Regions from separate parts of the Promicromonospora sp. NPDC090134 genome, predicted to be linked through region 1. Evidence: predicted binding sites of a transcription regulator. Region 1 holds the regulator's gene; each other region holds the start of a gene.
The links. The regulator HspR, encoded in region 1, represses chaperone genes until heat shock. The targets are predictions, from matches to a motif close to AAGTTGAGTCNNNNNGACTCAACTT.

Region 2: a site for HspR is predicted at 1,545-1,569, ahead of ACIPN7_RS25725 (Hsp20/alpha crystallin family protein). Genes of this name have one in related genera too.
Region 3: a site for HspR is predicted at 2,069-2,093, ahead of clpB (ATP-dependent chaperone ClpB). Genes of this name have one in related genera too.

The regions. Positions count from the first base shown of each region.
Region 1 is NZ_JBIVCZ010000014.1:78,352-81,566, forward strand. Features, by position in the region: gene ACIPN7_RS27630 (hypothetical protein) at 97-864, shown strand; gene ACIPN7_RS27635 (DUF1540 domain-containing protein) at 876-1,184, opposite strand; gene ACIPN7_RS27640 (heat shock protein transcriptional repressor HspR) at 1,348-1,800, opposite strand; gene ACIPN7_RS27645 (DnaJ C-terminal domain-containing protein) at 1,890-2,894, opposite strand; gene grpE (nucleotide exchange factor GrpE) at 2,972-3,215, opposite strand, start outside.
Region 2 is NZ_JBIVCZ010000012.1:19,578-22,792, reverse strand. Features, by position in the region: gene ACIPN7_RS25735 (S66 peptidase family protein) at 1-155, shown strand, start outside; gene ACIPN7_RS25730 (Fic family protein) at 276-1,481, shown strand; gene ACIPN7_RS25725 (Hsp20/alpha crystallin family protein) at 1,605-2,024, shown strand; gene ACIPN7_RS25720 (ROK family protein) at 2,153-3,064, opposite strand; gene ACIPN7_RS25715 (dipeptide ABC transporter ATP-binding protein) at 3,061-3,215, opposite strand, start outside.
Region 3 is NZ_JBIVCZ010000001.1:542,308-545,522, reverse strand. Features, by position in the region: gene clpB (ATP-dependent chaperone ClpB) at 1-2,010, opposite strand, end outside; gene cpt (chloramphenicol phosphotransferase CPT) at 2,139-2,696, shown strand; gene ACIPN7_RS02375 (sulfite exporter TauE/SafE family protein) at 2,680-3,215, shown strand, end outside.

The DNA.
Region 1 (3,215 bases):
GGTGGAATTCCAGATTCCGGGGTGATGCCCGGGTGAAGTCCCGCACGTCACACCCGAAGGTGCGTCATGATTGATCCCCGTGAGGGTCCCATCAGCATGAGCGAGGCACAGCAGGAGGCGCGGGTGCGTGTGCACGACCTGCGCGAGCGGTGGCGCGCTACGAGTCTGGCGTCGGTATGGATCCGGCCGAACGACTGGGAGCACCCCGCCGCAGAAGCGCTAGCGGAGGCACTGGCCGAGGGCCGTGGCGTGATCGCGCCGGCCGAACGGCTCGGTGCGGCGCGCGCCGGCGTGGGTGCCGGGATCACCGAGGCCCTGGACGACGTCGCCTGCCTCTATGCCGCCTTCGGGCGCCCCACGGATGTCGGCGCGCTGCGTGCCGCGGCGATCGGCTGGGTCGGGGAGCGCGAGCGCGTGCCCTACCAGATCGCCACGCACGACCCCTCGACCGGCCTGCCCACGGGTGAGTACCTGGGCGAGCGGCTGCGCGAGACCTACGGCGTCGCCCAGCGCACCGGCTCGACCGCGGGCGAGTCCCACTGTCTGCTGGTGCTCGACGTGGGCCTGGAGAACCTCGACACCTGGCAGCGGCTGGCGCGCTCCGCCGCGATCGGCCGCACCCTGCACCAGGTGTTCGGCGAGGGCCACCCGATGGCGGCCGTCGGCGACGGCACGTTCGTGGTGCTGTGCGAGCGCGGCCCGACGACGGCGGAGCTCGGCCAGTCGCTGCGCCGCGTCGTGGAGCGCAACGCCGAGGTGCTCGGCCTGACGACAGAGGTGCGCCGCCCGACCCGGGTGTGGGTCGAGCGGCTTCCCGGGACGCACGGCGACGCGCTGCTCCTCCTGGACCACCTGGCTCGCTGAGCCTCGGAGGTTCAGCCCTGCTCGAAGGTGAGGCAGTCGGCGTGCCCCGGGTCCTCGGGGCCCGGTCCCACGCGGATCGACTGCGCGTTGCACTCCAGGTGGTCGTTGTGGGTGCACTCCTCGCGCTGGCACGCGCCGACGTGAGCGATCACCTTCTCCAGCCCACCCTTGGTGGTCAGCGGGATGAACGTGGCGCAGGAGGCGTCGCCCGCGTGCCCCGCGATGGTGACGGCGCCGGCGTGGCAGCCGTGGTCGTGGTTGTAGCCGCAGCCGTCGATCGAGCACTCGACGACCTCGGGCATTTCCATCAGCGTGCTCATGGCATCTCTCCTCGCTCGGTGCGTCGCCCCCGCGGAATACACCGATCGTATTCCGAAATGGCAGATCGTGTAGAGCAAGGAATGCCTTACCTACATTTCAGCGGGCATTCCCGATTAACGAAAGAATGGCATTGCTGAAATCAGCCGCCCACCGCGGACGTGGTCACTCCTCGCGCCGCGGAGCCGGCCGCCAGAGCACCACTGCACCCCCGCCGGCGGCGCGGTGCTCCAGGTCCACGCGCACCGCCGCGCTGCGGACGCGCTGACCTCGCTGAACCACCACGACGTCGCCCGCCGCCGGACCCGCGGCGAACACACGCCCCTCCTCCTGGACCCGCATCAGCAGGTCACCGAGGCGCTCCTCCAGCACGGAGACGTGCGCCTCCAGGTCGAGGATGCGCTTGATCCCGGCGAGGTTGATGCCCTCGCCCTGGGCGAGCTGCTGCACCTGCAGCAGGCGCGCCACGTCGCGGCGCGAGTACCGGCGGCCGCGGCCGCGCGTGCGCCGGGGCACCACCAGGCCGAGGCGGTCGTACTGCCGCAGCGTCTGCGGGTGCATGCCCGCGAGCTCGGCGGCCTTGGACACGGTGAGCACGGGTGTGTCGTCGTCGACCATGCGCACCTCCGAAGTCTCTTTTGCACGGTTCGTGCGGGCAGGTTAGCCGAACCCGGTGCGGCAGGGCAGCCGCCCCACCGCACCGGCCGTCATTCCGCCGCGCGCGCGGTCAACCCGGCGCGCACGTCCTCGCCGTCGCTCTCGGCGGCAAACGCCTCGAGCGCCTGCCTGGCCTTCTTGCTGAGCTTCTGCGGCACGGCCACCTGCACGGTGAAGAGCAGGTCGCCGGTTGCCTTCGCCGTCCGCACGCCGCGCCCCTTGACGCGCAGCGCCCGGCCCGACGGCGTGCCCGCGGGCACCTTGAGCCGCACGGTGGCGCCGTCCAGGGTGGGCACCTCCAGCGTCGTGCCGAGCGCAGCCTCCGCGAACGTGACGGGCACGGTCATGCGCAGGTCCACGCCGTCCAGCGTCCAGACCGGGTGCGGCGTGACGTGCACCGTGACGACGAGGTCGCCCGCCGGACCGCCGGCCACCCCGGGCCGGCCCTTGCCCCGCAGCCGGATCTTCTTGCCGTCGTTGATCCCCGCGGGGATCCGGGCCGTGATGGTGCGGCCGTTGACCTCGAGCTCCGCCGTCGTGCCCTCCACGGCCGCCCGGAACGGCAGCGTGACCTGGGCGACGACGTCCGCGCCCGGCGTCGGCGAAGCGTACCCGGTGGTCCCCGCGCCGTAGGCCGTCCGGCCTCCGCCGAACATGGAGCCGAGGATGTCCTCGAAGCCACCGTTCCCGCCCTGCGAGTAGCGCACGCGCGGCGCGCCCCGGCCGCCGGTGCCCTGGGCGCCGCCGAACATGGCGCCCATGATGTCCTCGAACCCGCCGGCCCCGGCACCGCCGGCACCCGCCGAGAAGCGGGCACCGCCCGCCATGGCGCGCACGGCGTCGTACTGGCGGCGCTGCTCCGCGTCGGAGAGCACTGCGTACGCCTCGCCGATCTCCTTGAACTTGGACTCCGCCGCCGCGTTCCCCTGGTTCTGGTCGGGGTGGTACTGGCGCGCGAGCTTGCGGTAGGCCTTCTTGATGGCCGCGTCGTCGGCGTCCTTGGACACGCCCAGCACGGCGTAGAAGTCCTTCTCCATCCAGTCCTGACCGGTCATGGCACCTCCTTCCGCACTGTGGCCCCGGAAGCCGGGCCCGCCCCGTCAGGGTCGGGCCCGGCCACCGGGAACCGGGACTACTCCGGTCCGACGACGCCCACGCGCGCCGCCCGGACCACCTTGTCGCCGATCTTGTACCCGGGCTCCACCACGAGGTTCACCGTGGCGGCCGTCGCGTCCGCGTCGGTCGAGTGCATGAGCGCCTCGTGCAGGGTGGGGTCGAACTCCTCGCCCACCTTGCCGAACCGCTCGACGCCGAACTTCTGCAGGCTCTGGTCGAGCTTCTCCGCGATCGCCGCCATGGGACCGCTCAGCTCGCCG
Region 2 (3,215 bases), on a different contig from region 1:
AGATCGTCGCGCGCCAGCCCGCACTGGCCGGCAAGCCGGTGCTGGCGGGCGTCGATCTCGGCCACACCAGCCCACTGCTCACGATCCCGGTCGGCGGCACGGCGGAGGTCGTCGTCGGCGAGGACGACGCAAGCCTGACGATCACCCGCCACTGACTCGCATGTCGCGAGCGGTGGCAGCGACCGCCGCCGTAAGTCAGACTCGGACGGAGTTAGTCTGGGTTACTCTGCATAAGTCAGACTAACTCCGATCCGAGTCCGACTTATGGAGTCCTGATGGCCGAGCCGATCACCCTCGAACCACACCGCTCGGCCGTAGTCCCGTGGGAGCAGACGGTGCGCGGTGGCACGGTCGACGATCGCCGGCTGAGCGAGGTGACGGTGCGCCTGCCCCCACACATCTCAGGCCTTGCTCCGACCACCAGTGCCTCCGCCTCGAGCCAGATCGAGGCCGCGTTGCGCGAGATCTCGAGCCTCGACCAGACACACGGCGAGCACCTCGATGCTCTTTCGGCTCTGCTCCTACGCAACGAGTCCGTCGCATCGTCCAAGATCGAACACGTCGTGGCGTCGATCGACGACTTCGCGCGTGCCCTGCACGGCAGCCGGGCCAACGCATCGGCGACTTCCATGGTGGCCTCGACCAACGCACTCGACCACCTGATCGCCTCGGTGGCCGGTGGGACCGACCTGACGCTCGCCAACATCCACCGGGCGCACGCCGCACTCATGGCGGACGACCCGTACGAGAAGGACTACGCCGGCCGCTTCCGTGACATGCAGAACTGGATCGGTGGTTCTGACTACTCGCCGCGTGGGGCGCTCTTCGTACCCCCACCCGCGGAGACGGTCGACGAGTACATGGACGACCTCATCCGGTTCGCGAACCGGGACGACCTCAGCGCGCTGGTCCAGGCGGCCTTCGTCCACGCGCAGTTCGAGTCCATCCATCCGTACACGGACGGCAACGGACGCATCGGGCGTGCGCTCGTGAACACCGTCCTTCGTCGGCGCGGCGTCACGTCGCGCGTGGTCGTCCCGCTGGCGTCCGCTCTGGTCGCGCGACGCGACGACTACTTCGACACCCTGGATGCGTATCGCGACGGCGATGCCGGCCCGGTCGTGCAGGGATTCACCGCCGCCGCCGCGATCGCGGCGCAGGAGTCGCGGATCACCGCGGACCGGATCTCCACCATGCCCGGGACCTGGGCCGACGCGGCGGGCCGACCTCGTCGAGGAAGCGCCGCCGCCGACCTGCTGGGCGCTCTACCCGCTCACCCGGTCTTCTCGTCGGAAGACGCCGAGGACATGACCCGTGCCGGGACATCCACGGTGTACGCCGCGATCAGCCGGCTGCACGACGCCGGCGTCATCCGGCCGCTCACAGACCGCACACGGAACCAGGTCTGGGGCACGGTCGCCCTGCTCGACGAGCTCGGCGACCTCGGCCTCCGGATCGGGATCCGCGCCAGGGCAATGTGAACGCGCCTCCGAGCACCAGCACAGTCAGCCTCGGAGCCCTCCGTCCGCCGTCGGCGAACCCGGAAATTGAGTCGGGTCGACTCAGGTTGTACCCGTCATCAGACCCGTCCGGAGGAGGACATCATGACCACAGTTCTTACCCGTTCCCCGTTCGCCAGCACCTGGCTCCGCGAGCCGTGGAGCCAGCAGCTCGGCGTCACCGAGGGCGTCGTGCCCGCGGCTGACGTCTACCGTGAGGGCGAGGACCTCGTCGCCCGCCTCGACCTGCCGGGCGTGAACCCGGCCGACGACATCACCGTCGAGGTCGAGGGCCGCAAGCTCGTCGTCCGCGGCGAGCGCAAGGACCAGCGCTCGGAGGAGTCCGAGGGCCGCCGCATCTCGGAGGTCCGCTTCGGATCCTTCCGCCGCGTCGTCACGCTGCCCAAGGCCGTGGACGGCGACGTCGTCCGCGCGTCCTACGACGCGGGCGTGCTGACGGTCACCGTGCCGGGCGTCTTCGCCGGCACCACGCCGCAGCGCATCGAGGTCACCACCGCCGCCTGATCCCCTCAGACAGGCAAAGTTGGCAGCAGGCAAGGGACCGAACTCATCGAGTTCGGTCCCTTGTCGTGAGATCGGTCCATCGACCGACCGATCTAGAAGCAACGGACCGATCTCGTCTGCGCCGCCCGCTAGGGGCGGGCCAGGGCTGCCGCTCCGATCACCGTCGCGTCGCCGCCCTGGACGGCCCGGCGCACCTCGACCGTGTGCCCGGAGACCGGCGGCTCGTCGTCCAGCCGGGCCCGGATCGCGGGTTCCAGCAGGTCCCAGGCGTGGGTCAGCCCGCCGCCCACCACCACGTGCCCGACGTCGAGCAGCGCCGCCAGCACCAGGACCGCCGACCCGACCGCGTGGCCGGCGTCGGCGAGCACCCGGAGCGCCGCCTCGTCCCCGGCTCGTGCGCGGGCCTCGATCTCCGCGGCGCCGACGCCGTCCGCCGCGGCCGAGCCCGCCCCGACCAGCTCCGCGTACCGCCGCTCCACCGAGCGCCCGGACGCGAGCGTCTCCAGGTGCCCGCGCTGGCCGCAGGTGCACCGCGCGTCGCCGAACCCGGGCATGTGCCCGATCTCCCCGGCGGCACCCGCGCCGCGGTACAGCGCGCCGTCCAGCCAGATCGCTCCCCCGACACCGGTCCCGAGCGCGATGCCCGCCGCCGACCGGACGCCGCGGACGGCGCCCCAGGTCGCCTCGCCCACGAGGAACGAGTCCACGTCGTTCGCGACGGTCACCGGCAGCCCTGTCCGGGCCGCGAGCCCCGAGCGCAGGTTCGTGCCCACCCAGTCCACGAAGGAGTCGCTGGCTGCCAGCACCTCGCCCGTCACCGGGTCGACGACGCCCGCCGCCCCGACCCCGACGCCGACTGCGCTCCGCCCCGCCGTCGCGGACGCCCGCGCGACCAGCTCCGCCGCGACGTCGAGCATGGCCTGGCCGCCCGACGGCGTGGGCGCGGTCGCCGAGGCGAGCACCTCGCCGTCGGGCGTCACCAGGGCGGCGCGGATCTTGGTGCCGCCGATGTCGACGCCCGCCGTGGGCGCGTCCGTCACCGGTCCTCGCCCGTGCCGGCGAGCCGCAGGCGCGCCGCGCGCCGGTCCCGCTGCGCCAGCGGGTCCGGCGTCGGCACCGAGGCCAGCAGCTCCGCGGTGTACAGCTCGCGAGGCGCGCTGAACACCTCCGCCGTCGCGCCGCTCTCCACGA
Region 3 (3,215 bases), on a different contig from region 1:
GTACCCGACGTAGCCCGGAGGGGCGCCGACGAGCCGCGACACGGAGTGCTTCTCCCCGTACTCGGACATGTCGATGCGCACCATGGCGCGCTCGTCGTCGAACAGGAAGTCCGCCAGCGACTTGGCGAGCTCGGTCTTGCCCACGCCCGTGGGGCCGAGGAACAGGAACGAGCCCGTGGGCCGGTCGGGGTCGGAGACGCCGGCCCGCGTGCGCCGCACGGCGTCGGACACCGCGGCCACCGCGGCCCGCTGCCCGATGAGGCGCTCGCCGAGCACGTCCTCCATGTGCAGGAGCTTCTCGGACTCGCCCTGGAGCAGCCGCCCGGCGGGGATGCCGGTCCAGGCGGCGACCACCTCGGCGATCTCGTCGGCGCCCACCTTGTCGGCGATCATCGGCGGCTCGGCGGTCTCCGGGCCGAGGCCTTCGGGCTCGTCCTCCGCGCCGGCCTCGGCCTCCTCGGCGGCCGCGAGCTCCTTCTCGACGACGGGGATCTCGCCGTACCGGATGCGCGCCGCACCCTCCAGGTCGCCCTCGCGGAGCTTGCGCTCGGCGTCCGTGCGCAGCTCGTCGAGGTGGGCGCGCAGGTCACCGACGCGGTTGTGCCCGGCCTTCTCGGACTCCCAGCGCGCGGTGAGCGCGGCCAGCGCCTCCCGGCGGTCGGCCAGGTCGGCGCGGAGCCGTTCGAGCCGGTCCTTGGACGCGGCGTCGGCCGACTCGGACAGCACGACCTCCTCCATCTCGAGGCGCGTGACGGCGCGCTGCAGCTCGTCGATCTCGATCGGCGACGAGTCGAGCTCCATGCGCAGGCGGGACGCGGCCTCGTCGACCAGGTCGATCGCCTTGTCGGGGAGCTGGCGGCCGGAGATGTACCGGTCGGAGAGCGACGCGGCGGCCACGAGCGCCGAGTCGGCGATCGTCACCTTGTGGTGTGCCTCGTAGCGCTCCTTAAGCCCGCGCAGGATCGCCACGGTGTCCTCGACCGACGGCTCGCCCACGAACACCTGCTGGAACCGGCGCTCCAGCGCGGGGTCCTTCTCGATGTGCTCGCGGTACTCGTCGAGCGTGGTGGCGCCGACCATGCGGAGCTCGCCGCGCGCCAGCATGGGCTTGAGCATGTTGCCCGCGTCCATCGCGCCGTCGCCGCCCGCACCCGCGCCGACGACCGTGTGCAGCTCGTCGATGAAGGTGACCACCTCGCCGTCCGACGCCGTGATCTCCTCCAGGACCGCCTTGAGCCGCTCCTCGAACTCGCCGCGGTACTTGGCGCCGGCCACCATCGAGGCCAGGTCGAGGGCGATCAGCCGCTTGCCCTTGAGGGACTCGGGCACGTCGCCCGCCACCACGCGCTGGGCCAGCCCCTCGACGACGGCGGTCTTGCCGACGCCGGGCTCGCCGATGAGCACGGGGTTGTTCTTGGTGCGGCGGCTCAGCACCTGGATCACGCGGCGGATCTCCGAGTCGCGGCCGATCACCGGGTCCAGCTTGCCGTCGCGCGCCTGCTGCGTGAGGTCGGTGCCGTACTGCTCCAGCGCCTTGTACGTGCCCTCCGGGTTGGGGCTCGTGACACGGCCGGAACCGCGGACGGCGGGCAGGGCCGCGCGCAGTGCGTCGGCGGTCGCCCCGGCGCCAGACAGGATCTGCGCCGCGGACGACTGCCCGGCGGCGAGCGCGATGAGCAGGTGCTCGGTGGAGACGTACTCGTCGCCCAGCCCCTGGGCCTCCTTGCCCGCCAGGTCGAGCACCGTCGCCAGGGCGCGGCTCGCGCCCGGCTGGGCCGTGCTGCTGCCGCTGGCCTGGGGCAGCGCGACGAGGGCCGCGCGCACCTGCTGGCCGATGGCCTGCGCGTTCGCGCCGACCGCGTCGAGCAGGCCGACGGCCACGCCGCGCTCCTGCGTGAGCAGCGAGGCGAGCAGGTGGACCGGCTCGAGCTGCGGGTTGCCGGCGGCCGACGCCGACTGGATGGCGTCGCCGATCGCCTGCTGCGACATGGTCGTGAACTTGGTGTCCATGAGGCCTCCCGGGGGCTGGTGAAAATGGGCTCAGTTCTACCTCGAGGAAACCGTCCCAAAGTTGAGTCTATTCCGCTCAACTTGATAATCACTGTAGCGCGCCTCACCCACGCTCGTACGGTGGCCGCATGAGCACCCAGGTCATCGTTCTCAACGGCGGATCCAGCTCGGGAAAGTCGGCGATCGCCCGCGACCTCCAGGCCGTGCTGCCCGAGTCCTGGCTCTCGCTCAGCATCGACACCCTGGTCGACGCGATGCCCGCCCGCCTCACGGCCGGCGGCGACGGGATCGAGTTCGCCGACGACGGCGGCGTCGCCGTCGGGCAGGACTTCATGGCGCTCCAGGACGCCTGGATCACCGGGCTGGTCGCCATGGCGCGCGCGGGCGCGCACCTCGTGGTCGACGACGTGTTCCTCGGCGGTGCCGGTTCACAGCGCCGCTGGCTCGACGCACTGGGCGACGTGCCGACGCTCTGGGTGGGTGTGTGGTGCGACCCGGTGGTCGCCGCACGGCGCGAGGCCGCCCGCGGCGACCGGGTCGCGGGCATGGCCGCGCAGCAGGCCGACGTCGTCCACCGGGGCGTCCGGTACGACCTGGAGATCGACACCACGAGCGCCGGATCGCTGGACTGCGCGCGGACCATCGCCGCACACCTGAGATCATCACGGGGTGACCGAGCAGACTGACGACTCCCTGACCCCACCCCGCGCCGTCCTCGTGGGGATCGTCGGCGGGTCCTTCTCGGGGCTGTTCGGTCTGGGCGGCGGCATCGTGATGGTGCCTCTCCTGACCTCGCTCGGCGGCCTCACGCAGCGCCGGGCCAGCGCCTATTCGCTCGCGGCGATCCTGCCGGCGGCGATCGTCGGCTCCATCCCGTACCTGACCCACCAGGCGGTCGACCTGATCTCGGCCGCGCTGCTCGTGGTGGGTTCCGTGGCCGGCGCCGCGTACGGGGCCCGGCTGCTCGCACGTGTGCCCGAGACCCTCCTGCGCTGGCTGTTCGTCGGGGTGCTCGTGGCGGGCATCGTGCGCTCCCTGCTCGACGCGTTCGCCGACCCGCCGCAGGTCGATACCGCGCAGGGCATCCCCAGCCTGCTCGACGGCGCCGGCATGGTGGGGCTCGGCCTCGTGATGGGCATCGCGTCGGGCCTGCTCGGCATCGGCGGCGGCCAGATCGCCGTGCCGGGGCTGTCCGCGCTGTTCGA